Promicromonospora sukumoe: one gene and its partner. The protein of the gene in region 2 interacts with the protein of the main gene of each other region in a pairwise test. Links are inferred from orthologs where the notes say so. Each region holds a gene or a part of one and is shown on either strand. Other genes may lie near its edges. The genes, in order: FHX71_RS15615 and rsfS.

The links.
Region 1: the proteins of rsfS (region 2) and FHX71_RS15615 interact in binary tests that used the Escherichia coli proteins (3 or more experiments, as listed by UniProt). The link is inferred for Promicromonospora sukumoe from one-to-one orthologs.

Annotation. Positions count from the first base shown.
Region 1 is NZ_JACGWV010000001.1:3,515,060-3,530,353, forward strand. What follows is about bases 12,435-15,294. They hold FHX71_RS15615 (ATP-binding protein), read right to left. Parts: upstream 14,521-15,294; coding sequence 13,348-14,520; downstream 12,435-13,347. Other genes in these bases: FHX71_RS15610 (DUF5682 family protein), read right to left, coding at 12,435-13,351; FHX71_RS15620 (DUF4132 domain-containing protein), read right to left, coding at 14,657-15,294. In the rest of the region: mtnN (5'-methylthioadenosine/S-adenosylhomocysteine nucleosidase), read left to right, coding at 1-102; FHX71_RS15575 (LysR substrate-binding domain-containing protein), read right to left, coding at 248-1,153; FHX71_RS15580 (aspartate aminotransferase family protein), read left to right, coding at 1,236-2,543; FHX71_RS29330 (bifunctional 3'-5' exonuclease/DNA polymerase), read right to left, coding at 2,632-4,746; FHX71_RS15595 (HNH endonuclease signature motif containing protein), read left to right, coding at 5,147-6,601; FHX71_RS15600 (hypothetical protein), read right to left, coding at 6,721-8,811; FHX71_RS15605 (VWA domain-containing protein), read right to left, coding at 8,808-10,043; more of FHX71_RS15610, read right to left, coding at 10,040-12,434.
Region 2 is NZ_JACGWV010000002.1:161,213-176,646, forward strand. Bases 6,637-9,636 are described here. They hold rsfS (ribosome silencing factor), read right to left. Parts: upstream 8,356-9,636; coding sequence 7,918-8,355; downstream 6,637-7,917. Other genes in these bases: FHX71_RS18000 (superoxide dismutase), read right to left, coding at 6,637-6,885; FHX71_RS18010 (histidine phosphatase family protein), read right to left, coding at 7,256-7,921; FHX71_RS18020 (hypothetical protein), read right to left, coding at 8,352-9,497; nadD (nicotinate-nucleotide adenylyltransferase), read right to left, coding at 9,490-9,636. Outside these bases: zinc metallochaperone AztD, read right to left, coding at 1-802; FHX71_RS17965 (alpha/beta fold hydrolase), read right to left, coding at 943-1,830; FHX71_RS17970 (TetR/AcrR family transcriptional regulator), read left to right, coding at 1,918-2,586; FHX71_RS17975 (DUF6518 family protein), read right to left, coding at 2,605-3,228; FHX71_RS17980 (hypothetical protein), read right to left, coding at 3,239-3,850; FHX71_RS17985 (GyrI-like domain-containing protein), read right to left, coding at 3,847-4,482; FHX71_RS17990 (FAD-binding oxidoreductase), read right to left, coding at 4,527-5,972; more of FHX71_RS18000, read right to left, coding at 6,259-6,636; more of nadD, read right to left, coding at 9,637-10,104; FHX71_RS18030 (hypothetical protein), read right to left, coding at 10,151-10,303; FHX71_RS18035 (glutamate-5-semialdehyde dehydrogenase), read right to left, coding at 10,430-11,857; proB (glutamate 5-kinase), read right to left, coding at 12,042-13,274; GTPase ObgE, read right to left, coding at 13,410-14,927; rpmA (50S ribosomal protein L27), read right to left, coding at 15,035-15,292; rplU (50S ribosomal protein L21), read right to left, coding at 15,381-15,434. UniProt on the Escherichia coli protein: Functions as a ribosomal silencing factor. Interacts with ribosomal protein uL14 (rplN), blocking formation of intersubunit bridge B8.

The DNA of each region.
Region 1 (15,294 bases), on a different replicon or contig from region 2:
CTGTGCGCGCCCGACGGCACCGAGTTCCGCACCCACGTGGACGACGCCGCGCACCGCTCGGCGTTGGTCGTCACCGCGGCGATCGGGCTGCTGGGCGGCTGATCCGGGTTCCGGCGGGCGGCGCGACGGCGTCGAGCTGCGGCGTCGAGCTGCCAGGGCACTGTGCCGCTGAGCGGCGTCGGGCCGCGCCGTCGGGCCGGGCGTCGTCGGGCCGCGTCGTCGGGCCGGGCGTCGTCGGGCCCCTGCCCTACGCGGCGTCGGTCTCGCGCGCGCCCGCCCGGAGCCGCGCCACGGCGTGGCCGAGCAGCGCGGCCCGGCGGGGGTCGCGGCGGGCGTGCACGACGATGCGCCGCGCCACGGCCGGCCGGACCACGGGCCGGGCGACGAGGCCGTCGGGCAGCCGGGTGACGGCCAGCCGTGGGAGCACCGTCACCCCGATGCCCGCCGCCACCAGCCGGAGCGCCGCCCGGTGGTCGTCCAGCCGGGCGGCGAACCGCGGGATGAACCCCGCGGCGTTGCACGCCGACAGCACGATCTGCCCGATCGGGCTGTCGTAGATGTCGTAGTCGATCCAGGGCTCGCCGGCGAGGTCCCCGAGGCTGACCTCCGGCTCGGCGGCGAGCGGGTGGGCCTCCGGGAGCACGGCGACGAAGCCCTCGACGGTCAGCTCGTGCCGCGCGTACCCGTCGAGGTGCACCTCGGTGCCGCCGGCGGGCTCGGTCCGGACATCGAGGTCCGGCAGGCGTCGTCCGCGCCCGTCCACCGGCTCGTTCAGGCTGATCTCGACGGTGAGGTTGGGCTGCAGCGCGCGCACCGCCCGCACGACGGCGGGCATCCACTGCTCGGCGGCCGACGCGAAGCAGGCGACGGCGAGGTGCTGCCCCTGGCCGCCGCGCAGGTCGGCGACCACGCGTTCGAGGCGGCCGAAGTCGGCCAGGAGCGCCTGCGCCTGGTCGGCGAGGTGCCGCGCGTCGTCGGTGGCGACGATGCCGCGCCCCTGCTTCTCGAACAGGACGAGGCCGGTCTCGCGTGCGAGGGCGCTCATGTGCTGGCTGATCGTCGCGGGCGAGTAGCTGAGGTTCCGCGCCGCCTGGTTGATGGAGCCGGCCGCCAGGACCGCCCGCAGGATCTCGAGTCGTCGGGGGTTGAGCATGACGTGACTGTACGGGCGTCGCGAACGGTCGCGGGTTTTTGTTTGCTTGTCCTGATCCTTGCGGGCGGCCGAGGATGGCGGCATGACGTTCCGTGACATGACGTTCCAGGACGAGGCGGACCGCCTTCTGATCCGCTACGGACCCAGCTTCAGCCCGCGGCTCATCGAGCGCGCGGAGGGGGCGTACGTCTACGACAGCGAGGGCACGCCGATCCTCGACTTCACGTCGGGACAGATGAGCTCGATCCTCGGGCACGCGCACCCGGACATCGTCGCGACGGTGTCGTCCGCGGTCGCGTCGCTCGACCACCTGTTCAGCGGCATGCTCAGCGCCCCCGTGCTGGGGCTGGCCGACCGGCTGACGGCGACACTGCCCGACGGCCTGGACAAGGCGCTGCTGCTCAGCACGGGCGCGGAGTCGAACGAAGCGGCGATCAAGCTGGCCAAGCTCTTCACGGGCCGCTACGAGATCGTCTCGTTCGACCGCTCGTGGCACGGCATGACCCAGGGCGCGGCGTCGGCGACCTTCTCCGCGGGGCGCCGCGGCTACGGTCCGCCGACGCCGGGCAACCTCGCGCTGCCGACGCCGAACGCCTACCGCTCACCGTTCCGGAACGGCGACGGCTCCTACGACTGGGAGGCCGAGCTCGCGTACGGCTTCGCGCTGGTCGACCAGCAGTCCGCGGGCAGCCTCGCGGCATGCGTCGTCGAGCCGATCCTGTCGTCCGGCGGCATCATCGACCTGCCGCCGGGGTACCTGCGCCGGCTCAAGGAGATGTGCGAGGAGCGCGGGATGCTGCTCATCCTCGACGAGGCGCAGACCGGCCTGGGCCGCACCGGCACGATGTACGCGTTCGAGCGCGACGGCGTTACCCCGGACCTCCTGACCCTCTCCAAGACGCTCGGCGCCGGGCTGCCCGTGGCCGCCGTCGTCACCAGCGCCGAGATCGAGCAGGTCTGCCACGAGCGCGGCTTCCTCTTCTACACGACGCACGTCTCCGACCCGCTGGCGGCCGCCGTCGGGCTCACGGTCCTCGACGTCATCGAGCGCGAGGGCCTGGTCGAGCGGGCCGCGCGGCTGGGCGAGCAGCTCACCGGGCGGCTGCTCGCGCTGCGCGACACGTACGACGTCGTGGGCGACGTGCGCGGGCGGGGCCTGCTGCAGGGCGTGGAGCTCGTGCAGGACAAGGTGAGCAAGGCCCCCGCCGACGCGCTGGGCAACGCCGTCACCGCGGCCTGCCTGGACCGCGGCCTGCACATGAACATCGTGCAGCTCCCGGGGATGGGCGGCATCTTCCGGATCGCGCCGCCGCTGACGATCAGCGAGGACGACCTGCACGGCGGCGTGGACATCCTGGAGGCGTCGCTCAAGGAGGTGCTGGACCGGTAGGTGCTGGGCTGGACCGGGCTGGGCTGGACCGGGCTGGACCGGGCTGGGCTGGACCGGGCTGGGCTGGACCGGCAAGGCTGTCGCGGCCTCAGCCCTTCGCGTCCGCGTAGCTCTCGGTCACGGCGACGCTGAGCGGGAAGTCGACCGGGAAGTCGCCGAACAGGAGCCGCCCGGCCTCTTCGGCGGCGGCCCGCACCTCCTGCGCGACGACGTCGGCGAGCGCCGCCGGGGCGTGCACCACGATCTCGTCGTGCAGGAAGAACACCAGGTGCGGCCGGCGGTCGAACGGCGCCGGGGCGAGGCCCGGCACGGCGTCGTCGGCCGTGACCTGGCCCAGTGCCCAGAGCCGACGGCGGATGGACGCGATCCAGCACAGCGCCCACTCCGCCGCGGTGCCCTGGACCACGAAGTTCCGGGTGAACCGCCCCCAGGAGCGGGTCTGGCTGCGGGCGCGGGACTGGGCGTCGGCGCCGGCGTCCTCGTCGAACGCGGAACCTTGCACGGCGGCCCAGGAGTCCCCGGGCCGCGGCGAGCTGCGGCCGAGTCGGGTGGTGACTACCTCGCCCCGTTCCCCCGCCCGCGCCGCGCGTTCGACCAGTTCGATGGCCTGCGGGAACGCGCGCGCGAGCCGCGGCAGCACCTGGGCGCTGACGCCGGTGGTGCCGCCGTACATGGCGCCGAGCATGCCCACCTTCGCGTGCTCGCGAGAGTCGACGGCGCCGGTCGCGACGATGCCCGCGTACATGTCGGTGCTGGCGCCGTCCTTGGTGCGTCCGGCGGCAGCCATGCGCTCGTCCCGGGCCAGTGCGGCGAGCACGCGGGGTTCGAGCTGGGCGGCGTCGGCGACGACGAAGGTCCAGCCGGGGTCGGAGACCACCGCGCGCCGGACGTTGTGCGGGAGCTGGAGGGCGCCGCCGCCCGTGCTGGCCCAGCGTCCGGTGACCACGCCGCCCACGACGTACTCCATGCGGAACCGGCCGTCGGGAGCCCAGGTGTCGAGCCAGTTCCAGCCGTTGGCGGTGTAGAGGCGGTAGAGGCTCTTGTACTCCAGGAGCGGCGCGATCACGGGGTGGTCGAGCTTCTCCAGCTCCCACTTGCGCAGGCTGCGCGCGCCGACACCGGCGTACTCCATGGCGCGCAGCAGATCGGGGTGAGAGTCGGGGTTGAGCGTGGGCGGGGCGTCCAGCGCGGTCCGGATCTGCTGGGCCAGGGCCTCGAGCTTCGCCGGACGTGCGCCCGGCCGCGGACGCGGGCCGAGCGCCTCGGTGAGGATCTCGTCGTGGATGTCGCCGCGCCACGGGAGCCCGGCGTGGTGCATCTCGGCGGCGGCCAGCGCGCCCGCGGACTCGGCGGCGAGCAGGAGGCGGAGCCGGCCCGGGTCGGTGCTGTCCTTGATCGCGCGGAGCTGGGCGGCCAGCTCCGCGACGGGGTCGAGCGGGTCGGCGGGTCCGGCGGTGGTGCCGGCTGATGCGGTGTCGGGGGCATGTCGATCTTGGCCCCGTCCGTCTCGGCCCCGTCCGTCTCGGCCCCGTCCGTCTCGGCCCCGTCCGTCTGGGCCCTGTCCGTCTCCGCCTCGCCCGTCTCTGCCCTGTCCGTCTCCGCTCTGTCCGTCTCTGCCCTGTCCGTCCCGGCCGAATCCGCCTACGCCGTACCCGTCCCGGCCGGGCCCGTCGTCGCCCTGTCCGAATCCGCCCCGCGCCTCGCGTGCCGCGCCGCCTCGGGCCGCCGCATGGGTGCCTCCCGCGCCTGAACCCGCGTGTCCGCGTCGGCCAGCCTCCGGCCGAGCCGGAGGAGCTGTCATCTCGCCGAGGTCGAAGAGCGGCTCGGCACCGGGGTGCCGGTCGGGCCGGACCAGAGCGGCCGCCGTCGGGCCGCCCGGGGGCGGGACGGCGGGCAGCCGGTCCCAGGCCGTGGGCCCGGCCTCGGCGAGCGCCGTGCGCGCCGACAGGGCCGAGGCCCGCAGCACTGCGTGCGCGAGCCGGAGATCGTGCGCGCGGTCGAGCCGGACGCCCTCGGCGAGCAGCCCGGGATACCAGCTGTTGGTGTCGTCCCAGGTCCAGCGGACGTGGGCTGCCTCGTCGACCACCACCTCCTGGGCGAGGGCGGTCGCCTCGACGACCCGCGGTGCGCCCTCGGGCACGCCCGTGTCGGACACCGGCCGCAGGCCGATGCCGGAGCCGTCCTGCGAGACCACCGTGTGCATGGGTCCAGTCTGCCGTGCACCACTGACACTCGGCGGACGACCTCCACCGCCTACCGAGCTCCCCACGGCTCCTCGATGAGTTATCCACAGATCTCAAATCCGCCTAGAAGCACGCACGAATGTTCTATACCGTCGTTCGTGTCGCCGGCAGCAGGCCGGAACGACGGATCGAGGGGGTGGACCGATGGTGCTGGCACAACCGACCGCGACCACCGAAGGCGCACGCTCGCTCGAGGAGATCCTCACGGACCTCCAGACCGTGGCGAGGGAGCTGATCGGTGCAGCAGGCCCGACAGCTCTGGACGAAGCGGCCTTGGGCGGCGGTACCGGGATAGGCGTGCGCCTCACGGCGGCCTCACCGCTTCTGCGCGCCGTCTGCTCGCAGCTGGACATCCTCCGGATGACCTGGCTTCCTCGCATCGAGTCGGACGGGATGTGGGCTCTCGACGGCTCGCGCACGTTCCGGACGTGGCTCGCCCGCCGGGAGAAGGTGACCATGCGCACCGCGAGCCGGGACACGCTCACCGGTGAACGGCTGCTGGAGCACCTTCCGGCCACGCTCGCGGCTGCCCTGAGCGGACGGCTCGGGATGGACCAGGTGCGAGCCATGGTCGACGTCGGCCCGACGTCGGACGACCGGCGCAGGGCACTCGTCAGCCCGGTCGATCCGCCTGGGCCGGCACTGCCCGGCGTCGCGTCGACCGAAGGTCTCGACGTGCCAGGTGTGGACGGCGGCGACGACCCTGCGTCCGACGACGGAGACGCCGCAGGAGATCCTGCGGGAGGGCTGGCCGGAGACCGGGCGTGCGACCTGGCGGGCGACGGTACGGATGACGTTTCAGGCGCTGCGGTTCACGGCCCGACCGGGGAGGAGGTGCTTCTCGACCTGGCCGACCTGCACGGCCCCCTCGTGTTCCGGCGGTTCGTGGACCGGTTCGCCCGCGTCGCCGACCCGGAGTCCGACGAGCGGGGGTACAAGCAGGCCTCCGAGCGTGAGCACCTCGACGTGGCCAAGACCTTCGGGGGCTACCACGTCAGCGGATTCCTGACCGACGAGCACGGCGAGGCGCTGCAGACCGCGATGGACTCGGTGATGGGAGCTCCCACGCCGGGCGACGAGCGCACACCCGGACAGCGTCGTGCCCAGGCGCTTGCCGACCTCGCCCGCACGACGCTCGACAACGGCCTCACGGGAACCGGCGCGGCCGTCCGGCCGCACCTCACCGTGACCGTGTCGTGGACGGAGCTCGCACGCCTGACCGGTCGGTCCCACCCGGCCGGTGAGCACACCGGGCAAGAGCCGGCCGAGCACGAGCACACGGGGCACGAGCACCACAGGGACAAGCGCACCGGCCGCGGGCACGCCGGGGAGGAGCCGCCAGGCCTGACCGACGTCACCGCGGCACCCGCAAGATTCGGCATCTCCGCGTCACTGGTACCGACCGCCACCCTGCGGCGCCTGCTCTGCGACTCCGCAGTGACCCGGGTGGTGTTCGGCCCGGATGGCCAGGTGCTCGACGTCGGACGAGCGCAGCGCACCGTCACCGGGCAGATGCGCCGGGCGGTGATCGCCCGCGACAAGCATTGCGTCTACGTCGACTGCACCCAGCCGCCCGCACGCTGCGAGGTCCATCACGCCGAACGGCACTGGGCCGACGGCGGAGACACCAGCGTGCGGAACGCGGCACTGCTGTGCTGGCACCATCACGACCTCGTCGACAGGACCGGCATGACCATGCGGTGGACCGGGAACCCGGACGGCGCCCGACACTCGGGCTGGACCCTCGTCGACCGGCACGGCCGTGAGCTCGCTCCGGCGGGCACCCCACCCGGTGCGACCTGGCGGCGAACATGACCCGCGCGTGCGACCGACCCGCCAAGCGACCCACGAGGCAGCCGACCGGCGACCAATCGCCCTGCCGACCGAACGTGCAGGTCTACAGAGTGGTTGGTCGCCGGGCGGCACCCTCGCGGTCAGCTCGCGACGTCCGCCACGGCTCGGGCCCGGCCCACGACGAAGGCCGCGTGCAGTACCGCGGGCGGGGTCAGGTCGCCGGCCAGCAACTCTTGAGCCGTGCGCTCCAGCGTCGCCAGGCCGAGGTCCCGGGCCAGGACGCGCGCCTGCTCGACGTCGGACCGCTGCCGGGTGGTCAGCGCCGGCCGGCCCGTGGCCGCGGCGGCCAGCAGGACGTCGCCCAGCAGCAGCGTGACGCGACGCACCGGGGACGGCGGGGCGGCGGGCGGCCGCACGGTCTTGGCCGACGACGCCTGCGCCTTCAGCTTCTTCAGCCGACGTCGCCAGAAGTCCCAGTAGGTGGTCTCGAGCGACCACGGGGGCGTGATCGTGGGGCTGACCAGCCTGATCGCGCTCTTGTCCCGGACGAACAGGCCGACCGGCTCGTCCCGGTCCTCGCGCCGCTCGATCGTCACCGCCACCAGTTTGGACCGCACCGACAGCAGCGTCTGGACCGCCTGCTCGCCCGAGACCGGCAGGCGCAGCAGCCGCGTCTCGCCGTCCGACGTGACGACCGAGAGCGTCAGCTCCTGCCGCACCTCGTCGATGCCGACCTCGCCGACGTCGCGGACCAGCACCAGCCGGACGTTCGCCGGACGCCGTCCGAAGCCGACGACGTCGCGCGGCTGCACTCCGGCGCCGGTGCGCTCGGCGATCACGCGGAGCTCCTCGAGGTCGAACCCGTCGCCCTCCAGTCGCTGGAGCACCGGGGTGCCGCCGGCGCCGAGGCCGCCGTCGGGCTTGGTCCGCACCTTCGTCAGGGCGAACGCGCCCTCGCACAGCGTGCTCAGGGACCTGTTCCACAGGAGCGGACTGGTCCAGCTCCGCTGGAACCTCGGGTCGGTGCCCGACGGGCGGCCCGTCACGAGCTGCCGCACCTGGCCGGAGCCTGGCACGGAGGAGGCGCCCGCCTCGGTCTCGGCGTCCCAACCCAGGTACGCCAGACCGCGCGATCCGCTCTGCGACGTCCACCACCGGGCCCCGAGCGGGACCCAGCGCGGGACGTCGACCTCGTCGTCCGCGCCCTTGCCGGCCTTGCCGGACCCGGCACCACGGCCCGGACCAGAGCTGGCCGACCCTCCGACGACGGCCGGCGCAGATCGGTTGGCAGACCCAGGCTTGGCGGGGTCTGCCAACAGCCCTGCACTGTTGTCCGACCCCGGGCCGTTGGCAGATGCCGCCCTGTCGGCCGCTGCCTGGGTGGAGCCGCCCGGCATCGTCCCGTCGACAGTCGGGTCCGTCGCGCGCTCCAGCACCTCGCACATCGCCCAGACCTCGGCGAGCGTGTCGAGCAGGTCCGACTCCGTGACGGCGTCGTCGCGGCCTGCGAGGCCCGCGACGAGGCCCCCGGTGACCTTGACGAGGCTGTGGAACCGCACGTTGCCGACCTGGTCGGACGCGACCTGGTCGAACCCGGCGACCCGCACCCGGCCTGCCAGCGCGGTCAGCGACTCGGCGTCGTCGGCGCCGAGGTGGGACAGGCCGCCCGACATGAGCCGCCCGACGACGTCGCGCACCTCCGCGAGCACCTCCCGGCGCCGCTTCAGCACCGCCGGGGACGGGGGGCGTGCCGCCGTTGTTCCAGGCTCACCCGGAACACCGGACCCGGCCGCCCCGCCGGCTACCCCACCGCCCGCCCGAGGCACGGACTGCGCCACCACCGGAGCGGAGCCGGACCCCGCAGTGCCGGACGATGCAGCACCAGAAGCCGCCGCACCGGAGGCTCCAGGATCGGACGTCGCAGCGCCCGACGCCGCAGCACCGGCCGGCACGTCGGGTGCGACCCCCGTCGCCCAGAGACAGGCGGTGAGGACGTGCTGGCACACGCCCGCCGTCGGGCAGTCGCACGCCACGGCGGCCGGACCGCGGCCGTCAACACGCACCGTGACGCCGGAGACGTCGAGGACGGCGCCCTTGGCGTCGTGCGACACCTCGGTCACGGTGTCCTTGCGGGCGCGGCGGAGCAGGCCCGCGTTGCCGAGCGCCTTGAGCGCGTCGTCGTCCAGGCCGGCGTAGGGCGCGGCCCAGGCGTAGGTCGTGCGGTCGCTCATGAGAGCACCTCCCCCAGCCACTCGGCGAAACGTTCGGGCGTGAGCGCGGCGACCTCCATGCCGCACTCCGCGAGATGGCGGGCCGTGCCCTGGTCGTAGACGGGTTCGGCCGCCTCGTCCAGGGCCGCGAGCCCGAGCATGGTGACGCCCGACGACGCCATCCGCCGCACGGTCGTCAGCAGGTTGGACACCGATCCGCCCTCGTAGAAGTCGCTGACCAGCGCGACGACCGTCCGCGAGGGGTTGCGGACCTGCTGCTCGGCGTGCCGGACGGCCCGCGCGATGTCGGTGCCGCCGCCGAGCTGCGCGGTCATCAGCACCTCGACGGGGTCGGCGGCCAGGTGCGACATGTCCACGACGGAGGTGTCGAACAGGTAGAGCTGCACGTTGATGCCGGGCAGGCCCGACAGGATTCCCGCGCACACCGCGGAGTACAGCAGCGAGGGAGCCATCGATCCCGACTGGTCGACGAGCAGGATGACGTCCCAGGTCAGGGTGCGCTTCGACCGGGCGGAGAAGCGGACGTCCTGCACCGTCATGCGACCCTCGGCGTCGACGCGGCCAAGGTTGGCACGCAGGGTGCGCTTCCAGTCGAAGTTGCGCGCGACCCGGTGCATCGACCGGCGCGACCGGTCGATACGGCCGTTGACCGCGGTGGTGAACCGGGGCCGCAGGCGCCGCACGATGTCGTCGACGACACGCTTGATGATGCGCCGCAGACCGGAGGCGGCCTGCTCGTTGAGAGCGCCGCGCACCTGGAGCATCGCGACGGCGAGCTCGCGCGACGGTTCGAGGGTCTCGAGCGCGGTCTCGTCCTGCAGCAGCTCGGTGAGGCCGTACCGGCTCACGGCGTCGACCTGCATGCGCTCGAAGGTCTCGCGCGGGAACAGGCTGCCGGCCTCGTTGAGCCAGCCGAGCGCGGTCACGTCGACGCCGTGCGGCTGGGACCCGCCCAGCCCCGCGCCGCCACCGCTGCGACCGCCGCCCTCGCCCGAGCCGCCCGGGCCCCGGCCGACGCGGTGCCCGCGGGCCGTGTACTCCCGGTCGTACAGGTAGCGCAGGGACCGCTCCAGCCCCTGGTCCTGCTGCCCGACCTGGAGCTCGTCGGCCGCGTACCGGCCGAGCACGAGGCGCCAGCGCCGCGCGGCCTCGTCGTCCGAGACCTCGTCCGACACCGATGGCGACCGGCCGGCGACGTCGGGACCGGGCGCCGCCCGATCGATCGCGCTCATGCTTCTCCTCCTGCGGCTTCTCGCGCCGCTGTTCTTGCTGCTGATCCTGCTGTTCCTGCTGTTCCTGCTGCTGTTCCTGATCCCACCGCCACAGCTGCTGCCGGCGCGGCTCCCGCAACACCTCCGGTTCCCGCGGCCCAGTGGGCCAGGCCGTCGCGCTCCAGCACGGCGGTCAGCTCCCGGTCCAGGAGCAGGCCGGTCGTCAGGTCGTCCTCCGACAGCGCGACCCGTACGTCCACCTGGTCGACGCGCGCCCCGGTCCGCTCCGCCACGCGCTTGGCCAGCCGGTGCGTCTCCGTCGGGCGCAGCCAGGTGAAGGCGCGCCGCAGATCCGGCAGTACCGCCAGGAAGGCGTCGCCCTCGAGCGTGCGCAGCGCGTCGTCGACGGCGTCGAACATCTCCGGCGTGTGCAGGATCAGGTCCGGCGCCGCGCGCATCACACCCCCGAGGAAGCGCACAGCCGCTCCCGGGTCGGCTCCCGCGGACAGGGCGCCGCGCACCCGGGTGACCAGGACGTCGTCGGCCACCTCGCCGTCGGTGAAGCCCAGGGCGAGCAGCGCGCCGGAGACGGCGGGTGCGGTGTCCTCGTCGTCGCGCAGGCGCGCGAGCTCGCGCTCGACGGCGATGCGGTTGACGGAGCCGACGCCGTCGGAGCTCGCAGCACCAATGTTCGCCGCGCCCGCGTTCACCGCGTCGGAGTTCGCGCTGTCGGCGGCGGCCGCGTCCCGCAGCAGGGAGCGCAGGCCGATCAGGGTGCCGATCGCGGCGTCCTCGTCCTCGGCCCGGACCTTGCCCAGGTCGCTGACCAGGTACGCCGCGGTGGCGAGCGCCTGGCTGACCAGGTCGAGCAGCTCGCCCGCGTACTCCTCGGCGCCCAGCTCGATCCTCGCCTCCCACAGGCCGAGCAGCCGGCGCGCACCCGAGACGACGGAGTCCACGTTGCGGTCCGTGTCGAGGGTGACGCGGAGCAGCGAGACGATCCGGGGCAGGTGCGACCCCATCCCGATCACCAGCGCCTGCGCGACGAGCCGCGCGAGTGCGTCGACCGACGCCGACCCCGTCCCCGAGGCAGCTCCCGACCCCGCCCCTGCTCCTGACCCAGCCCCAGCACCAGGCCCGGCAGCTGGCGCCGAGCTGGGGCCCGAGCCCGCGAGACGCGCTTCCGCCTCGGTCAGCCTGGCGACGGCGACCGCCTCCAGCGTCGCGCCGAGGTGCACCATCTCCACGAGCCGCGCCTCGACCAGCGGCGTCCAGCAGTACTGCCACTCCTCCGTGATCAGCCCGAGCCCGCGGCCGGCCACGTGGTCCGGACCCGAGACGAGCTGCCCGAAGCCGGCGCCGACAAAGTCGAGCAGCGCCAGCACCTGCCGCTTGGCGCGGTGCGACGCCGTCCGGCGCGCGTCGAGGCGCGCCGTGCGCGGCACCGAGTCGTCGATGGTGAGCTTTACGGCCAGTACCCGCTCGCGCACGTCGCGCACGAGCGGCGGGGAGGCGCTGCCGGGCGGCACGTCGCCCAGCGCCCGGCCGCCGAACACCTCGGCGATCGCGAGCCCCAACGGCCGCTCCGGCTCGCCCGGCCCGCCGACTCCGCCGTCGTCCTGCACGTAGCACGAACGCATCGCGTCCAGCAGGTCGGTGCGACCGGCGAACGCGCGCTCGCGCAGGTCAGCGAGCCGGGTCGCGGACGCCGCGGCGGCGCCCACCTGCGGCAGGCTCACCGCGTGGCCGCGCTCGACGGCGCCTCGGGCGACGTCGACCAGGATCTCCGCGGCGAGGGCGCGCGCGCCGACCGGGCCGGGCGCCGCGAGCGACGCGTCCCCGGTGCCGGAGGCCGCCGTGCCGGATGACGCTGTGCCCGATGACGCTGTGCTGGATGACACCGTGCCCGATGACACCGTGCCCGATGATGCTGTGCCGGCCGCCGCCGTGGCCGATGACGCTGCTCCGCCCTTCGCCGTGCGACGCTTCGCCGCCCCGCGCTTCGCCACGTCACCCTTCAGTGCGACGCTCTTCGATGCGTCGGCCTTCGCTGCGTCAGCCGCGAGAGCCGTGCGAAGTGCTGGGAATGTCTCGGTGTCGCCCGCCAGCTCGCGCAGGTGCGCCGCGTGCAGGCGCTCGTAGTAGCCGGGCGACGGCATGCCCGCGCCATAGCCGCGCAGCCCGTCGAGGCGCTCGTGGTCGTAGCGCACCAGCCAGGCCTCGCGGTGCTGCACCGGGCCGAAGCCACCCTCGGGCTGCCGGTCGCGGACCGGCGCACCCTCCGGCGCGCCGGACAGCGCCTCCACCAGGGCCAGCGTGTGGAAGGCCCCGGTCACGACGAGCACCGGGCCGACGGCAGCACCGTCTGCGCCATCTGCGCTCTCGGCCCGGGCATCCACCCCTGCCTCAGCCGACAGTGCTGCTTCTACTACTGCCTCCCCGATGCGGGCCGACATCCGGGCCTCGCGGTCCAGGGACCCGTCGGCGGCGAGGACGCTCTCCTCGTAGTCGAGTCGGGCGAGCGCAGCCCAGGCGAAGACGTCGTCGAACACCGCGCGCCAGTCGGCCAGCTCGGCGCTGCGCCGCGACTCGAAGAGGTGGTCCCACACCTCGTCGTGATCGCGGCAGCCCAGCCGGCGCGCGAGCGTCGCGACCGCCTCGGAGTGCGCCAGGTACCGCTCGGACATGAGCGTCCGCGCGAAGGGGTCGGGCTGCTCGTCGAGGCCCGACGTCGCGCCCGGCTCACCCGGCCCCGACACCGCGCGCTCCGCGGCCGACCGTTCCCCGAAGGACCGGTCGATGAACCTCAGGTCCGCGCCGACGTCGCGGCCCGCGTGCAGGGCGACCCACTCCGGGGAGAAGGACGCGAGCGGGTAGAACCCCGCGCCCTCCCCGCGGTCGCCGTCGCCCTGCGCTCCGGGCTTCGCACCCGAGCCCGACCCGGAGCCAGACCCAGCACCCGAGCCCGAGTCACCGAGGCTCAGCACCGCGATCGGCGGGCGGGTCGCCTCGTGCAGCAGGTCCGGGATGAGCCGCGTGAACTCCTCCGGCCCCTCGATGAGGACGGCCGACGGCCGCAGCTCCTCGATCGCCGCGCGCACCGCGACGGCGCACGCCGGGCTGTGGTGCCGCACGGGCGCGAAGTAGATGCCGCGCTCGGCCCGCAGCCGCGCCACGGCGTCCGCGGCCGCGCGCAGGCGGTCGGGCGCGAGGTCCCAGACGGCGCCCGCGCGCCGGCCGACGGCGGAGTCCCGCACCGCGGCGCCTTCGCGCACATCAGCGTCGTCCCGCACCTCGGCGTCGGTCAGCGCCGCGGCCCCGCCGCTCACCGCCACAGCGGCTCTGCCGCGGTGAAGAACGCCTTCCAGCGGGCGTCGGTGCGGGCGCGCTCGCGCACCACGTTGTCGACGTAGTGCCGCAGGCGGCGCGCGTCCTCGTCCTCGCCCTTGAGCGCCACGCCGGCCACCTGCCGCGCGACCTCCGCGGCCGTGACCGTGCCGTCCCCGAGGTACCGGGCCTCCAGCGACGCCGCGACGGCGACGTTGACGGCCTCGGCCGTGGACATGACGGTCTCCGGACGCTTGACCGGCGCACCCTCGCGCGTGCTGCCCGTGCGCAGGTCCTGGAACACGGTGACCAGCACCTCCAGGACGTCGCGCGGCACCTCGGGCCGGTCGCCCTCCGGTCCGAGCTCGGCCGCGAGCTGGCGCTGCACCAGCTCGATCTCGAACGCGCGGTCCCGCACCGGGGCCACGGTCTCGAAGCTGAACCGGCGCTTGAGGGCCGCGGACATCTCGTGCACGCCGCGGTCCTTGAGGTTCGCCGTGGCGATCACGGTGAAGCCAGGCCGGGCGGCGACCCGCGCGTCGGGGCCGAGCTCGGGGACCATGAGCTGCTTCTCCGAGAGGATGGAGACGAGCGTGTCCTGGATCTCCGGGGCGCAGCGCGTGATCTCCTCGAAGCGCACGACGCGCCCCTCGCGCATGCCCGTGCAGATCGGCGACGGCACCAGCGACCGCTCGCTCGGGCCCTCCGACACCAGGAGCGCGTAGTTCCACGAGTAGCGGACGTGGTCCTCGGTGGTACCCGCGGTGCCCTGCACCGTCAGCGTCGAGCTGCCCGACACCGCCGCCGACAGCAGCTCCGACAGCATCGACTTGGCCGTACCGGGCTCGCCCACCAGCATCAGGCCCTGGCGCCCCATCAGGGAGACGACGGCGCGGTCGACCAGCGGGTCGTCGCCGTAGAACTTACGGGTCACGCCGAGCTCCTCGGAGCCCACGACGAACGCGCGCACCGCACGCGGGCTCAGCCGCCAGCCCGGAGGGCGCTCGTGCCCGCGCTCGGCGTCCCAGGCGTCGAGGGTCGCCAGCTCGGCGGCGTAGCGGATCTCGGCGGGCGGGCGGATCTCGGCGTTCGTGCCTGCCGCGGCGGTGGTACCTGAAGTGGTGTCCGGGGCAGTGGTGTCCGTGGTCATGACGTCCTTCGGTGCTCGCATATGTCTGGGGATATGTCTGGGGACGCGGCGGCCCAGGTCAGGGCCGCCGCGGTCGGCGTGCGATCAAGGTAGCGGGAGCCACCCACACGCCGGCCGAGGGGCCGGAGCCCCTCGGTGAGAGTGCGGTGGGTGCTGCTCAGTACTGGCTCTTCTTCTCCCAGTCGGCGTCGAAGACCCCGCCGTCGGCCACGTTCACGTAGTCCCGGTAGGACACCGCGAGCAGCACCTTGGGCACGTCCTTGAGGGCGAGCCGGCCCCGGTCGTCCCACGTCCCGGTGCGGCGGAACACGAGATCCTGGACCGCGGCGGTGATGTTCTCCTCGGGCAGGAACGCACCGGTGAACTCGATCTCGACCGTCAGGCCGAGCGTCGGGTAGTCCTTGGTGTAGGCCGAGAACCAGCCGGCGTCCTCCGCCTGCGACCGCGAGTACCCGAGCTTGGTGGCCCGGCCGCGGATCGTGAACGAGTCGCTGAGCCAGCCCCTGCGGGTGTCGATGACGGTCGCGGTGCCCGGCAGGTCCGGCAGCGCATCGGCCGTGCCCGCGCCCGCGTCAGCGCCGAGGCCCTGGTCGAACAGCGGCGTGATCTCGTAGTCCGCGAGGTGGCCGCGCCAGGCGTCCGCGGCCTCGTCCCCGAGGGTGGCGGCGTGCACGAGCGAGACGCGGGCCTCCGCGGGGAGGGTCACGTCCTCGTCGTCGACGTCGATCAGCGCGCCGCCGTCGCCCGGCCGGAACGTCACGACCGAGCCGGCAGCAGAGCCCGCAGCCGAGCCCT
Region 2 (15,434 bases):
AGGCGTCGGGCGAGGTGACCTTGGTGATCTCGCCGTCCGCGTAGACCACCGCGCCGTCCTCGCAGCCGATGACGACGGCCTCGTCGGCGGCCACGGCCTCGCCGTGCACGCCGGGGCACTCGTCGGAGGCCGCGATCTCCTTGTCGTCGCCGTCGAGCGCCCGGATGCCGGTGCGGGCGTCCTCGGTGCCCTCGGAGATCACGAGGGTGTCGTCGGTCAGCTCGACGGCCACGCCGTGGTGGGCCGACGGCGTCGTGTACTCGCGGGCCGCCGCGTCGGCGTCCGCCACGTGCGCCGAGTCGAGCACGCGCACCAGGCCGGTGCCGTCGTCGAACAGGGCGGTGCGGCCCTCGTGGACCACGACGTGCCCGGGCTCGGACGCCTCGTAGGTGACGTCGGTCAGGCTCGGCTCGGCCGTCCAGTAGTGGGCGTGGTCGCCGTGCGCCTCGGCCCAGGAGCCCAGGTCGAGGGCCTTGAAGCCGCCGGTCGTGGAGACCATCAGGTGCCGCTCGTCGCCGGCCGGGTTCAGCCGGGTGAAGCCCTCCAGCTCGACCTCGCCCACGGGTTCGAGGCTCATCGCGTCGAGCACCACGACGCCGCCGTCGTACGTGACGGCGAGGCGGGCCGTGCGGGCCTGGGCCTCGGTGGCGCCCTCCTCGTGCTCGTCGTGACCGTCGGCCTCGGCCGAGGCCGACCCGGAGGCCGAGCCGGCCGGGTCGCCCTCGGTGGCACAGGCGCTCAGCAGGACCAGGGACAGTGCCGCGCCGAGGCCTGCGGCCGCGCGGGTGGTGTGGTTTCTCATCGTTGGTCGGGCGGCCGAGGCCGCCCGCTCCTTCCATCTAGAATGACAATCATTCTCGTTACCGAGGAGGAGTCAACCAGAAATGAGAACGATTCTCAAACAGCCCGTCACGCCCTGACCAGCACCTGGCCCGAGCCTGCTCAACGATCGACGCGCGCCGAGGTGTCGTGCCGCGCGACGAATCGCGAGACCCGGGCGGCCACCCGGTCCGGCACCTGCCCGCGCACGCCGTGCCCAGCCCCGGGGAAGATCTCGACCTCGGCCGAGGGCAGGCGCTCCGCGAGGCGGCGTCGAGCGGCATACGGCTCGGAGACCACCGACCGCTCGCCGTAGAGCGCCAGCAGCGGAGGGGCGAGCGACGCGAGCTCGGCGTCCTTGAGCGGCCGCGCCCACCCGGCCGCGGTCCGGTAGCCCTGCGCGGCCTTCATGCACGCCCGCTCCGCGTCGGTCGGGTGAGTTCCCGGCGCCAGCCACTCGCTCATCCTGCGCCAGCCCTCGTCGGTGGGGTTGACCCCGAACCGGAGCATCCTCACCAGGGCACGGAACGGCGTGCGCGTGACCACGCCGTTGGGTTCGATCAGGGACACGCTCGCCACCCGGTCCGGGGCGTGCAGTGCCACCAGCGTCGCGTGCCACGCGCCCAGCGACTCCCCCAGCACGTGGACCCGGCCGAGGCCCAGCCCGTCCAGCACCTGCGCGAACCAGGCGCCGTAGTCGGCGTCGCCGCGCAGGGGCGCCCTCTGCACGCTGCGCCCGGCCGCACCGACGGTGTCCAGAGCCACGAGGGCGCGGTCGCCGGCGAGGGCCTCCACCACGTCGTGCCAGTACAGGCCGTTGCCGCCGTAGCCGTGCAGCAGCACGAGCGGCAGCCCGTCGCCGGAGCCCGAGCGGCGGACATGCGTTGTCCCGTAGGCGGTCGGCACGTCGGCCGTCATCGACGGCACCGGCCACAGCCCTTCCATCGCCGCATAGGCGCGCAGGTAGGTGTCGCGCGCCGCGTCGCTCCTGAAGCGTCCGATCCTGACCATGGCATGCCCTCCGTGGGTTTGGTGATATGAACGTATCACTTATGATGGTGCAGACATACCATAAAAAGGACGAGAGGGCGGGACCGCATGCCTCGACTGGCCGACCACGATCAGCGGCGGACGCAGATCACCGACGCCACCCGACGCGTCGTCGCACGCGAGGGCCTGGGGGCGGCGACCTTCCAGTCCGTGGCGGCGGAGGCCGGCATCTCGGTCCGCCTGGTCCAGTACTACTTCGGCACCAAGCGGAAGTTCCTGCTCGCCACCCACCAGGCCGTGGTGGCCGACGCCGGAGCCCGGTTCACCCGCCGGCTCGAGGCCCTCGGTGGGGACCCTGCCCCGCGCGACGTGATCCAGGCGATCCTCGTCGAGCTGCTGCCGACGGACGCCGAGCGGCGCCAGGACACCGTGGTGCTCAACGCCTTCCACACGGCCGCACTCACGGCCTCCGACGTCGTCGCGGAGGACACGCTGGGCGCGCCGCGGTACCTGGTCACCGCTATCGCGGACCAGCTCCGGCGGGCGGGAGCAGGGGCGGCGGCCAGCGCGGGCGGCGCACAGTCAGCCGGCAGCCCGGCCGACGACGCCGCCGGCAGCGCGACCAACGGCGCGGCCGACAGCGCAGCCGACCTGGACGCGGAGCTGATCGTCGCCGCCGCGAGCGGGCTGGCGCAGACGCTGCTGATCGACGCGAGCGCCGCGTCGCGCGCGGACGCACTGCTCGACCGGCTGCTGGACCGCCTGGTCGGACCGTAGGCCGCCCCGCCGGTGCGTCTACAGGCTGGAATAGGCGAGGTAGAACGCAGCCGCGACGACCGCCGTCCCGCCCACGGCCAGGGCGACCGGCAGCACGCCCCGGACGCGGCGCACGAGCACGCCGGCCAGCAGCGCGAGGCCGGCGACGCCGATCACCGTCCAGTAGACCGGGCTGGTGGTCTCCCGGATGATCGTCAGCCCGTAGACCGCCTCGCCCACGCCGATGCCGGCGAGCAGCGCCGTGCCGAACGCCGCGCGGACGCCGTCGGCCCGCAGCCAGGACGCGGCGACGCCGACGAACGGGCCGGCCACCACGCCGACCACCGAGAACAGGAGCGGGTCGTAGTAGAACCCGCGCAGGTCGGCCGCGACGGTGTATCCGAGCACGAGCAGCACGAAGCTCACCGCGCCCAGCACGGCGGCCGGCGCGGTGCGGACCCGGGACCAGTACACGAGCAGGGCCGTGAGCACCGTCCATCCGCTGGCCGAGTTGGCGAAGGACGCGAAGGCGTCCGGCAGGAACCCCTGGGCGTACGACGTCAGGCCGCCCAGCAGGAAGCTCAGGACGACCACGATCCCGGACCGCACCAGCGGGCGGTACAGGTCGGCGCGGGCGGACGAGGTGTCGGCGGTCGTGGTCATGGCCACGAAACTACCGACGCACGCCGCCCCCGGCATCGGGCCCCGGGTGGACGGCGTCGTCAGCCCCAGGGTGGACGACGCCGGCCGCGGCCGGCGCACCGAGCGTCCGGGCGACGTCCCGGACCAGGGCGGGCGTCCGCCGTCGGCCGACCAGCGCGAACCACCGGGCGACCGGGTACGACAGCCGCACCACGAAGTAGTTCACGTACTCCAGCACGCCGAAGGCCCAGACGAGCAGGCAGACCACCAGGGCTCCGCCGTCGGCGCCGGACAGCAGCAGGCCCGCCAGACAGACCGCCAGCAGCACCGGGTTCAGCAGGCGGAACGCCCGGTACGTGAGGGCGACGGGACGCGGCATCCCGCGTCGCCCCGTACCCCGCCGCGGGCTCCCCAAGCGCCCGGAGCCGGGCAACCAGGCGCGCGCGGCGAGCCAGTAGGCGCTGCCCTGCAGCAGCACGACCAGCAACGGCGTCATGGCCCACCACAGCGCGGGCCCGCCGTCATCGCCCAGCCGGGCCGCGACCCCGGGCCGGACGACGACGAAGACCACCACGGCGGCCAGCTCGCCCAGGCCGAGGTTCAGGTAGGTGCGGCGCAGGCCCGCGGCCCCATGGGCGGTCAACCGCGGACCTCCTCGACCGGCTGCCGCAGGATGGTCCGCTGCTTCTCGGGCGCCACCTTGCGGAAGTCGCTGAGGTAGATCTCGTGGTGCCGGCCGGTCCGGCGCAGCCCGCGGCCCGGGATGAACTCGTCGTGCATCCGCGCGAGCGTCCCGGCCTCGGCGTCGAACGAGCCGACGTGCAGCGTCTGCACGCACCGCCCCTCGGCCAGCGTCTCCAGGCGGACGTCGCCGAGCCGGGCCGGGCCGCCCTTCGCCCTGACCTTCTCGTCGACCTTCGCCACGGCGGCGTCGAACATCTCCGGGGTGGTCCAGTCCGGCTGCATGATCAGCAGGGTCCAGTCCCAGCGGGACTTGTCCCGCTGGGACGTGAAGGCGGCCATGTCCTGCGCCCACCACTGCCCCTCCAGGGGCATGACGACGTAGTCGCGCCCGAGCTCGCGCTTGCTCGCGAACTTGAGGGTGTAAGCCACCGGGTAGAGCACCTCGATCGCCTCGGCGAAGGCCGGCGACGTGTTCGGGTCGCCGTGCCCGTCGATCATCAGGTACCACTGCTCGGGCACGTCGACGAGCCGGAACTGGTCCCGCTTCGCCTGGTAGGCGTCGAGGCTCTTCTTGAAGTCGGCCTTGTCCATCGGCTCCCTCTCCGTCACTTCCCACCCTCGCTCATGTCCTTGGCTCAGATCGTTTGGGGGCGACTGAACACCCCGTCGGGGTCGAGCCGCTGCCGCACCCGGCGCAGCCGGGGGACGGCCTCCCCGTAGTAGGCGCGCTCCGCGTCGGGCAGGCGCGGGTCGGGCACGTTCTGGTAGGCCTCGCCGGAGGCGTACGGGCGCAGCGCATCGTGCACAGAGACGAGCCAGTCGCCCGCAGCCCGTTCCGCCGCGGCCATCTCGGCGGGCCCACGCAGGGCCGACGGCGTCCAGTACGCCTCGTGCTGCACCAGGAAGAGGCTGTCCCGGTGGACGAACGCGGTCGCGCCCGGCGCGACCCGGTTGGTCGCCCCACCCAGGGCGACGACGGCGACAACCGCCTCGATGCCCGGCCCGGCCGCCTCGACGGCCCGGGCAGCGGCCTCGACACCAGCGGGCGGCAGCGACCGCCGGAGGAACTGGCTGCGGACGTCGTAGTTGTGGGGATGCGCTTCCGGCGCGGCACCGGATTCGCCGTCCGGCGCGGCGTCCGGTTCGGCGGTGTCCCGTTCCGCGGCAGGCTCGCCCCCGAGCCGGCGCATCGCGTCCGCGTGCGGTTCCTCGCGCACGACGACGTCGAGCGCGCCGCCGGGGAGCCGGTCGACCAGGCCGTCGAGCTCGTCCCGGTCGCCCAGGCTGAACACGGTCACGGAGACCGTGGGGCCGTCTGCGGCGCGCTGGAGGCGCAGGGCCGTCCAGACATGGTCGGGCAGCGACGGCGCCCACTGCTGCCAGGCCGTCAGCACCCGGCGGGCGTCCCGCCACGCCCAGGCCAGGTCCGCCGACGCCGTCGGCCCGGCCGGGTGCGTCCGGAGCTCCAGCCCGGTCACGACGCCGAACGTGCCGCCCCCGGCGCCCCGCAGCGCCCAGAACAGCTCCGGGTCGTCCTCGTCGTCGCAGACGATCTCCCGGCCGTCGGCGGTCACGAGGGTGGCGCGGACCAGGTTGTCGCAGGTCAGGCCGTACGCCCGCGACATCACGCCGTGGCCGCCGCCGAGCGTGAGCCCCGCGATGCCGACCGTGGGGCAGGTGCCCGCGGGGACGGTCGCGCCGTGCGCGGCGAGCCCGTCGTACACGGCGCCCAGCCGCGCGCCGGCCCCGACGGTCGCCGTCCGCCCGGCGACGTCGACCCCCGCAAGACGGCTGACGTCGACGATCAGGCGGCCGGTCCCGCCCGACCAGCCCGCGTACGAGTGCCCGCCGCTGCGGACCGCGACGGGAACACCCGACCGCAGGGCCAGGGCGAGACACTCGGCGACGTCGCCCGCGTGCTCCGGGTAGGCGACGGCCGCCGGCCGCAGGTGCTCGAACCGCCCGTTGAACAGCCGGCGTGCGGCGTCGTACCCCTCGTCCTCGGGGAGCACGACGGCGCCGTCGAGCGACTCCCGCAGGACCTGCCAGGTCCCCGGCTGCCGTGTCGAGCCCGTCCGCATCGGCCACCTCCTCGGAGGACACCCTGCCCTGGAACGCCGCGCCGCGACAGGAAAAGGCCGCGACAGGACAATGTTGCGACCGGAAAAGCAAGAACGCGGGACACCCGTCGGTGTCCCGCGTTCTCGTGGGTGGAGCTGGGGGGACTCGAACCCCCGACCCCCTGCATGCCATGCAGGTGCGCTACCAGCTGCGCCACAGCCCCAAAGGCGTTCGCCCTGGTGGGGGCGAGCGCCGTCAGTCTAGACCGATCCGGCCCGCCTGACCAAAGCGAGGCCGGAGCGCGGTTCAGACCGCCGTCAGGAGACCCCCGGTGGCGGCTCGCGCCCGGTCGAGCCGGGCGCCGACGTCGGCCCAGTTCGCCAGCTTCCAGAACGCCGCGACGTAGTCCGCCTTGACGTTGAGGTAGTCCAGGTAGAACGCGTGCTCCCACATGTCGAGCATGAGCAGCGGGGTGACGCCCAGCGGCACGTTCGCCTGCTGGTCGAAGAGCTGGAACACCAGCAGCCGCCCGCCGATGCTGTCCCAGCCGAGCACCGCCCAGCCCGAGCCCTGGATGCCGGTGGCCGCGGCGGCGAAGTGCGCCTGGAACGCCGCGAAGCTGCCGAACTGGTCGATGATCGCCGCCGCGAGCTCCCCGTCCGGCTCCCCGCCGCCGTCGGGCGAGAGGTTGTTCCAGAACACGGTGTGGTTGGTGTGGCCGCCGAGGTTGAACGCGAGGTTCTTCTCGTGCAGGTTCACCGAGGCGAGGTCGCCGCTCTCCCGGGCCTGGGCCAGCGCGTCGAGCGCGGCGTTGGCGCCGGCCACGTACGCGGCGTGGTGCTTGTCGTGGTGCAGCTCCATGATGCGCCCGCTGATGTGCGGCTCGAGCGCCGCGTAGTCGTAGGGCAGGTCAGGCAGGGTGTAGACGGTCATGTCCGGGTCCTCTCGTCGGATGCTCCCGACGCTAGGACCTCAACCACGGTTCAGGTCAACGAACCGGGGGCCACCGTGACCCGCTTCACACCGGCCCGGCTGACCGGCGTCGGCCCTTGGCCGGAACCCCGGAAACAGAAAATCCGCGGCCCGCCCGATGGGCGGACCGCGGATGATCTCGGTGGAGCTGGGGGGACTCGAACCCCCGACCCCCTGCATGCCATGCAGGTGCGCTACCAGCTGCGCCACAGCCCCGAAATGGTCTCCCCCAGCCGTGCTGGCCGGGCGAGCGTTGCTAGTCTATGCAGACCGACGCCAGGGACCAAATCTAGACCGGCGTGCGCTCGGTCACTGCGTGATCACCGCGTGGTCACTGCCGCGCCTCGGGCCCGGACTGCCACGTGTCGAGCGGGTAACCGGCCCCGACGTTGTGCGCGACGAGCCGCCACGCGGGCGACGCGCCGGGCCCGGAGGCCCGCAGGTGCGACCAGTGCACGTTGTGCAGGCCGTGCAGCCCGCGCCAGACGGCGGGGTCCAGGCCGAGCAGCCGGGTGATGGCCTGCGTGATGGCCGAACCGTGCGACACGACCACGAGCGTCTCCCCCGAGGCCAGGGAGTCGGCATGCCGCAGCACGGCCTCCTCCATGCGCCGGGCGGTGACCGCCTTGGACTCGACGCCGTTCGCCTCCGGCTCGCCGCCGCTGCGCCAGACGGCGTGCTCCTCCGGCCAGCGCTCGGCGATCTCGGCGTCGGTCAGCCCCTCCCAGTCGCCGAACGACCGCTCGCGCAGTCCGGCGTCGGTCACGACGTCCAGGTCGAGGTGCCGCGCGTACGCGACGGCCGTGTCCCGGGCCCGCTGCAGGTCGCTGGCCACCACGAAGGACGCCTTGTGCGACGCCGCCAGCGCCGTGGCGCCCTGCTCCGCCTGCCAGCGACCGACCTCGTCGAGCGGGATGTCGATCTGGCCCTGCAGCCGCAGCCCGGCGTTGTACGCCGTGCGCGCGTGGCGCAGCAGGACGATCGTTCCAGCGGTCACAGGCGGGAGTCCCCGGCGAGGTGGATCGCGCCGTCGTCGGGGTCCTGGTACTCGGCGGCGTCGCCGCCGCCCTGCGCGTCCTCCGGCAGCGGGATGGCCGGGCAGTCCTTCCACAGGCGCTCGAGCGCGTAGTACGTGCGGTCCTCGGCGTGCTGCACGTGCACGACGACGTCGCCGAAGTCGATGAGCACCCACCGGGCCTCGGTCTTGCCCTCGCGCCGGATCGGCTTGACGCCCTCCTTGAAGAGCGCCTCCTCGACGGAGTCCACGATCGCGGAGACCTGACGCTCGCTGGCGCCCGACGCGATGAGGAACACGTCGGTCAGCACGAGCTGCTCGCTGACGTCGAGCGCGATGATCTCCTGCGCCTTGATGTCGCTCGCCGCTCGCGCCGCGATGATCGCGAGCTCGGTGGCCCGCTCGGTCGCCGTCATACCGCATTACCTCCGATGAGGCCGGGCAGACCGCCCGGCAGGGTGCCCAGCAGGGCAGCAGCCTGGTCGGTCGCGATCGAGCTGTCCCCCTCGAGCACGAGCTTCCAGATCAGGAGGCCGAGCACGAACGCCACGACCACCAGGATGATGTAGTGCAGCCAGGTGTACTGCGGACCCTCGTCCTCTTCCTCGTCCCACTCCTCCTCCACCTCACGGCGGGAGGAACGGGACGGGGCCACCGGGCCGGCGGCGAACTGGCCGGGGGCACCGGGGTGCTGCTGGCCGGGCCCGCCGTTCTGACCGGGGCCGGGACCGCCCGGACCGGGCTGGCCGCCGGGGCGGCCGGGGAACGGGGAGCCGGGGGCCGTGGGCGCGCCGCCCGGGGGCGCCGACTGCGGCGATGCCGCAGCGCCGGCCTCCCAGGGGAGCGCGGGCGCGCCGCCCGAGACCGCGCCGCTCGGCGGGCCGCCGACGGGACGGCCCGGGGAACCCGGACGCTGCTGGCCGAGGCCGCCGGGCGCACCGGGTGCGCTCGGCGCACCGGGGCGACCGCCGAACGGCGACGGCGGCTGTTGGGTCGGGGCCGCGGGGGGAGCACCCCACTGCGTCGTCTGGCCGGGGTCGCCGGCGCCGCCAGGAGCCGGGGGTGCGCTCGGCGCGAACCGGCCCGACCGACCCTGCTGCGGGGCGGGCGGCACGGGCGCGCTCGACGGGCGCCCGCCGAACGGGCTGGGCGGTGCGCCCTGCTGGCCGGGACCACCCTGCTGGCCGGGCGCGCCGTGGCTGCCCGGGGCACCCTGGCCGCCGGGGCCGGACGGACCCGGACGGCCCTGGCCCCCACCGGGGCCGAAGGGCGACGGGGCGCCGCCGCCGGGCTGCTGCACGGGCGTGAGCCGGCCCGTCGCGTCCACGCCGCGCGAGCCGCCCGTCGCCTGCGGAGGGCGGGCGACCGGCGGGTTCGACGGGTTCGGCGACCAGCCGCCGTCGGGAGCCGGGGCAGGCGCGGGCGCGCCGCGGTGCGGCGGCTCCTGCTGCTGCCCGCCCTGCGGTGGGTAGGACCCACCGCCGGCGGCGGCCGCAGCGGCAGCCTCCCGCTCGCGGATCTCGCGGCGCGTCATGGGACGACCCTTGTTGTCACTCATCGTGAAGACCTCGATACAGTCCGTGCTTGGCGATGTACTGGACCACGCCGTCAGGCACCAGATACCAGACCGGCAAACCCTCCTCGGCCCGACGACGACAGTCGGTCGAGGAGATAGCTAGTGCAGGAACCTCGAGTGTCGTCACGCCGTCCCGAGGAAGCCCGTCAACGGTGAGCTTGTGCCCAGGCCGTGTGACAGCGACGAAGTGTGCCATGTCCCACAGCTTCTCGGCATCCTTCCACGAGAGAATCTGCTGGATGGCGTCCGCACCCGAGATGAAGAAGAGGTCCGCCTCGGGCCGCTGCGCCCGCAGGTCCCGGAGGGTGTCCACCGTGTAGGTGAGGCCGGCCCGGTCGATGTCGACCCGGCTGACCGTGAACCGCGGGTTGGACGCCGTGGCGATCACCGTCATCAGATAGCGGTGCTCAGCCGGGGTGACCCGCTGCTTCTGCTTGAAGCCAGGACGGCCGGTGGGAACGAAGACGACCTCGTCCAGCTCCAGCTGCGCGACCGCCTCGCTGGCGGCGACGAGGTGACCGTGGTGGATGGGGTCGAACGTGCCGCCCATCACCCCGATGCGCGGCCTGGTCCCAGTGGGGGCGCTCATACGGTGCGTGCGCTCATCTGGTCGTCAGGCTCCCCGTCTCGACGGCTCAGTGCCGGTTGCCGACGTTGCGGAACGCGTACGTCACCAGCAGGGCGGCCACGAGCGCGCCGAAGGCGATCAGGCCCAGGGCGATCGGAGAGATCGGCTCGTTGACGTGCTCCGAGGCGGCCTCGGCAGCCAGGACGGCGGTGTGCAGCACTGGTATTCCTCCCAGTCGAACGTGCTCAGGTGGGCTTTAGTCTCTCACGGACGAATTGCGGCCAGCACACCGCGGAACCCGGTCGCAAGGAGATCCTGCGGAGGTCTGCGGCACGCCAGCGCGCTCTCACGGCTTGATGTGGCCGTCGCCCGTGACCACCCACTTGGTGGTGGTCAGCTCGGTGAGCCCCATGGGACCGCGCGCATGCAGCTTTTGCGTGGAGATGCCGATCTCGGCACCCAGGCCGAGCTCGCCGCCGTCGGTGAACCGGGTCGAGGCGTTGACCATCACCGCGGCGGAGTCCACCTCCGCGACGAACCGGTCAGCCGCGGCGATGTCCCGCGTCACGATCGCCTCGGTGTGCCCGGAGGACCAGGTGCGGATGTGCTCGATCGCCTCGTCCAGCGACGGGACCACCCGCACGCCGAGCTCCAGCGCGAGGTACTCCGTTGCCCAGTCCTCGTCCGTCGCGGGAAGGACGACGGCGCCGTCGGGGGCAAAGGACAGGGCTGCCGGGTCGCCGTGCAGCACCACGCCCGCCCCCGCGAGCGCCGTGAGCGCCGCCGGGAGGAAGGCCGGAGCGGCGTCCTCGTGCACGAGCAGCGTCTCCGCCGCGTTGCAGACGCCGACGCGCTGGGTCTTGGCGTTCATGACGATCGCGACCGCCATGTCGACGTCGGCCGACGCGTCCACGTAGACGTGCACGTTGCCCACGCCGGTCTCGATGACGGGCACCAGGGACTCGCGGACGACGGTCTGGATGAGGTCGGCGCCGCCGCGCGGGATGAGCACGTCCACCAGGCCGCGGGCCCGCATGAGCGCCACACCGCCGGCGCGGCCGTACGCGTCGATCGACTGGACCAGGTCGGCGGGCAGCCCGGAGGCCTCCAGCGCCGCCCGCATCACCGCGACGATCACCGCGTTCGACGACGCCGCGGCGCTGCCGCCGCGCAGGATCGCCGCGTTGCCGGACTTGAGCGCCAGGCCGGCGGCGTCGACCGTCACGTTGGGGCGGGCCTCGTAGATCATGCCGAGCACGCCCATCGGGACGCGGACCTGGCGCAGGCGCAGGCCGTTCGGCAGCGTCTGGCCGCGCACCACCTCGCCGACGGGGTCGGGCAAGGCGGCGACGTCGCGCAGCGCGGTCGCGATCTGGACGATCCGCTCGGGGGTCAGGGCGAGCCGGTCCAGCAGGCCGTCCGACATGCCGTTGGCCCGCCCGCGCTCCAGGTCCTGGGCGTTGGCCGCCACGATCTCGTCGGCGGCCGCCACCAGGGCGCCCGCGACGGCGCCGAGCGCGGCGTCCTTGGTCATGCGGTTGGCCGTGGCCAGGGTGCGCGAGGCGACCTTGGCGCGGCGGGCGACGTCGCGCACCGCCTCGGTGACGTCCTGGGTGCCCGGGGCGGCCGTGCCGGTGGCGCCCGTGGCGCCCGTGGCGCCGGCCGCTCCTGCGGCGCCCGTCGTGTCGGCCTCGCCGGCGCCCGACGGCGGCGGGGTGCCGGCTCCCGCGGAATCTTCTCCGGCAGGGGTCGCCTCGTGGCTCACGATCGTCATGCGTCGAGAGTACGTCGGGGGCGGGCCGATGCCGAGGGCGATTCCGTGGTGCGGACGCGGCCGGTCACCCGGTGCAACGGACCGAACTCGGCGAGATCGGTCGGTTGCGCCGAGATCGGTCGGTCAACCGACCGGTCTCGGTGCAACGGACCGAAGTCGGAAGCACGTCCGGGCAGGAGTCAGCTCAGCCCAGCGGGGCGTTCTCCAGCACCAGGTCGTCCCGGTGCACCACCACACGGTCGTACCCCTCCCCCAGCTCCTCGCGCAGCGCGTACGTGGAGCGGCCGAGCAGCGCGGGCAGGTCGCTCGCGTCGAAGGCGACGAGCCCCCGGGCGACGACGGTGCCGTCGGGCGCGACGAGCTCGACCGGGTCCCCGGCGTCGAACTGGCCCTCGGCCTTGGTGATCCCGGCGGGCAGCAGCGACGCCCGGCCGCCGAGGACGGCCCGCGCGGCGCCGTCGTCCAGGTGGAGGCGGCCCTGCGTACGGGCGGCGTGCGCGATCCAGAGCCGGCGCGCCGAGGTGCGGCGGCCCGTCGCGGTGAAGAACGTGCCGACGTCGTGCCCGGCGAGCGCGGCGGCCGCGTTGGCGGTGAGCGTGAGGACGGCGGGCACGCCCGCGCCGGTCGCGATCCGCACCGACTCCAGCTTGGTGACCATGCCGCCGGTGCCGACGGAGCTGCCGCGCGCGGTCACCTCGACGCCCGCGATCTCCGTGAGGTCGTCGACCAGGGGGATGCGGCGGGCGCCGGGGCGCGACGGCGGCGCGTCGTGCAGGCCGTCGACGTCGGTCAGGAGCAGCAGGGCGTCCGCGCGCACCAGGTGCGACACGAGCGCGGCGAGGCGGTCGTTGTCGCCGAACTTGAGCTCGTCGGTCGTGACGGCGTCGTTCTCGTTGATGACCGGCACGACGCCGAGCGCGAGCAGGCGCTCCAGCGCGCGCTGCGCGTTGCGGTAGCGGGCGCGGCGGACCGTGTCCTCGGCCGTCAGCAGGATCTGCCCGATCTGGATGCCGAACGCGGCGAACTCCTCCTGGTACCGGCCCGCGAGCTGGCCCTGCCCCACGGACGCCGCGGCCTGCATCGTGGCCAGGTCCCGTGGGCGGCTGCCCAGCCCGAGCGGCCCGATGCCCGCCGACACCGCGCCCGACGTGACCAGCACGACCTGGGCGCCTGCGGCCTGCCGGGCCGCCAACACCTCGACGACCCCGCGCAGCGCACCCACGTCGAGGTGCCCGTCCGGGCCGGTCAGCGACGACGAGCCGATCTTGACCACAACGCGCCGGGCGGCGGCGATCACGGCCCGGGCGGTCGGGACGGCCGGCTGGTCCGAACCGCCCGGCCGGCCGTGCCCGCCGTGCTGGTCCTGCCCGTCCGAGGCGCCGTCCTGGGGGTTCACCGAGGGGTCGAGGGAGTTCACACCCTCATCCTCCCCGGAGGCCCGCCGGGAACGCTCGCTCATTCCACGAGCCGGTCACACCACAGACGTGTCAGACGTACAGGTCCCCGGAGGGACCTGTACGTCGACACGTCTGCTGGCCGCTGCGCCTTCGGCTCAGCTGTCCTCGGGGTCGGTCCAGTGGCCCGACTCGCGCTCGGTCCACAGCTCGCGCCGGGCCTCGGCCTTGGCGTCCATGCGCTCGGTGAACTCGCGGCGCTTGTCGCCACGCGTGGGCCGATCGCTCTGGTCGAGCCGCAGGTCGGTGCCACGGCCGCCCAGCAGCTCCGCGCCGGTCTGCAGCGTGGGCTCCCAGTCGAAGACGACGGCGTTCTTCGGGTCGCCGATGCGCACCTCGTCGCCCGCGACGGCACCCGCCTTGAACAGGCCGTCCTCGACGCCGAGCTTCGCGAGCCGGTCCGCGAGGAAGCCGACGGCCTCGTCGTTGTTGAAGTCGGTCTGCCGCACCCAGCGCTCGGGCTTGGTACCGCGGACCTCGAACCAGTAGTCGTGCTCGCCGCCCAGGCGGCGCACGGTGAACTTCGACTCGTTCACGGGGCGCGGACGCAGCACGATCGGCGCGGCCTCCGGCGCGGGGGCGTCCGCGCGGGCCTTCTCCACGACCTCGGCCAGGGCGAACTTGAGCTCGCGCAGGCCCTCGTGGGAGGCGGTCGAGATCTCGAAGACGCGCAACCCGCGCGCCTCCAGGTCGGCCTTCACGAAGTCCGCCAGCTCGCGCGCCTCGGGCACGTCGATCTTGTTGAGGACGACGAGGCGGGGACGCTCGGTGAGCGGCACGCGGCCGCCCGCGATACCGATGTCGCCCGAGTAGGCGGCGAGCTCGGCCTCGATCACGTCGAGGTCGGTGATCGGGTCGCGGCCCGGCTCCAGCGTGGCGCAGTCCAGCACGTGCACGATCATCGCCGTGCGCTCGATGTGCCGCAGGAACTCCAGGCCCAGGCCCTTGCCCTCGCTCGCGCCCGGGATCAGGCCCGGCACGTCGGCGACGGTGAACCGCGACTGGCCCGCCTGGACCACGCCGAGGTTCGGCACCAGCGTGGTGAACGGGTAGTCGGCGATCTTGGGCCGCGCGGCCGAGATCGCGGCGATCAGCGACGACTTGCCCGCGCTCGGGAAGCCCACCAGCGCGACGTCGGCGATGGTCTTAACCTCGAGCTCGACGTCGGCCTCGTCGCCCTCCTCGCCGAGCAGCGCGAAGCCCGGGGCCTTGCGCTTCTGCGACGACAGGGCCCGGTTGCCGAGGCCACCCTTGCCGCCCGCCGCGATGACGTACTCGGCGCCGTCGCCCACGAGGTCTGCCAGGACGTTCCCGTCGAGGTCCTTCACGACGGTGCCGTCCGGCACCTTCAGGACCAGGTCACCGCCGTTGGCGCCGTCCCGGTCGTCGCCCATCCCCTGGGTGCCCGACGTCGCCCGGCGGTGCGGCGAGTGGTGGTACTCCAGCAGGGTGGTGGTGTTCGCGTCGACGACCAGCTTGACACTGCCGCCGTCACCGCCGTCGCCGCCGTCGGGCCCCGCCAGGGGCTTGAACTTCTCGCGGCGGATCGAGGCACAGCCGTTCCCGCCGTTACCGCCGGCGGCGTGCAGAACCACGCGGTCCACGAAGCTGGCCATGTCTCGATCCTCTCAGGTACTGCTCAGGGCGAGCGGCCCGGGGCCGCTCATGAAAAGACGTGAGGGGGCGCACCGTCACCGGTGCGCCCCCTCACGCGAAAGCCGAATCAGACCTCGGCGGCGACGATGTCGATGACCTTGCGGCCACGACGGGTGCCGAACTGCACGGCGCCGGCGTCGAGGGCGAACAGGGTGTCGTCCTTGCCGCGGCCGACGTTCACGCCGGGGTGGAAGTGGGTGCCGCGCTGGCGGACGATGATCTCGCCGGCCTTGACGACCTGGCCACCGAAGCGCTTCACGCCGAGGCGCTGGGCGTTGGAGTCACGACCGTTGCGCGAGGAGCTCGCGCCCTTCTTGTGTGCCATCTGGCTGACCTGTCTTTCGGGACGAAGGAGGAAGAAGAAGTATCTGGCTCGCGCGGGCCCGCTCGTCAGAGCGTGCCCGCAGCGGAAGTCACTTGATGCCGGTGACCTTGAGGCGGGTCAGCGACTGGCGGTGGCCCTGGCG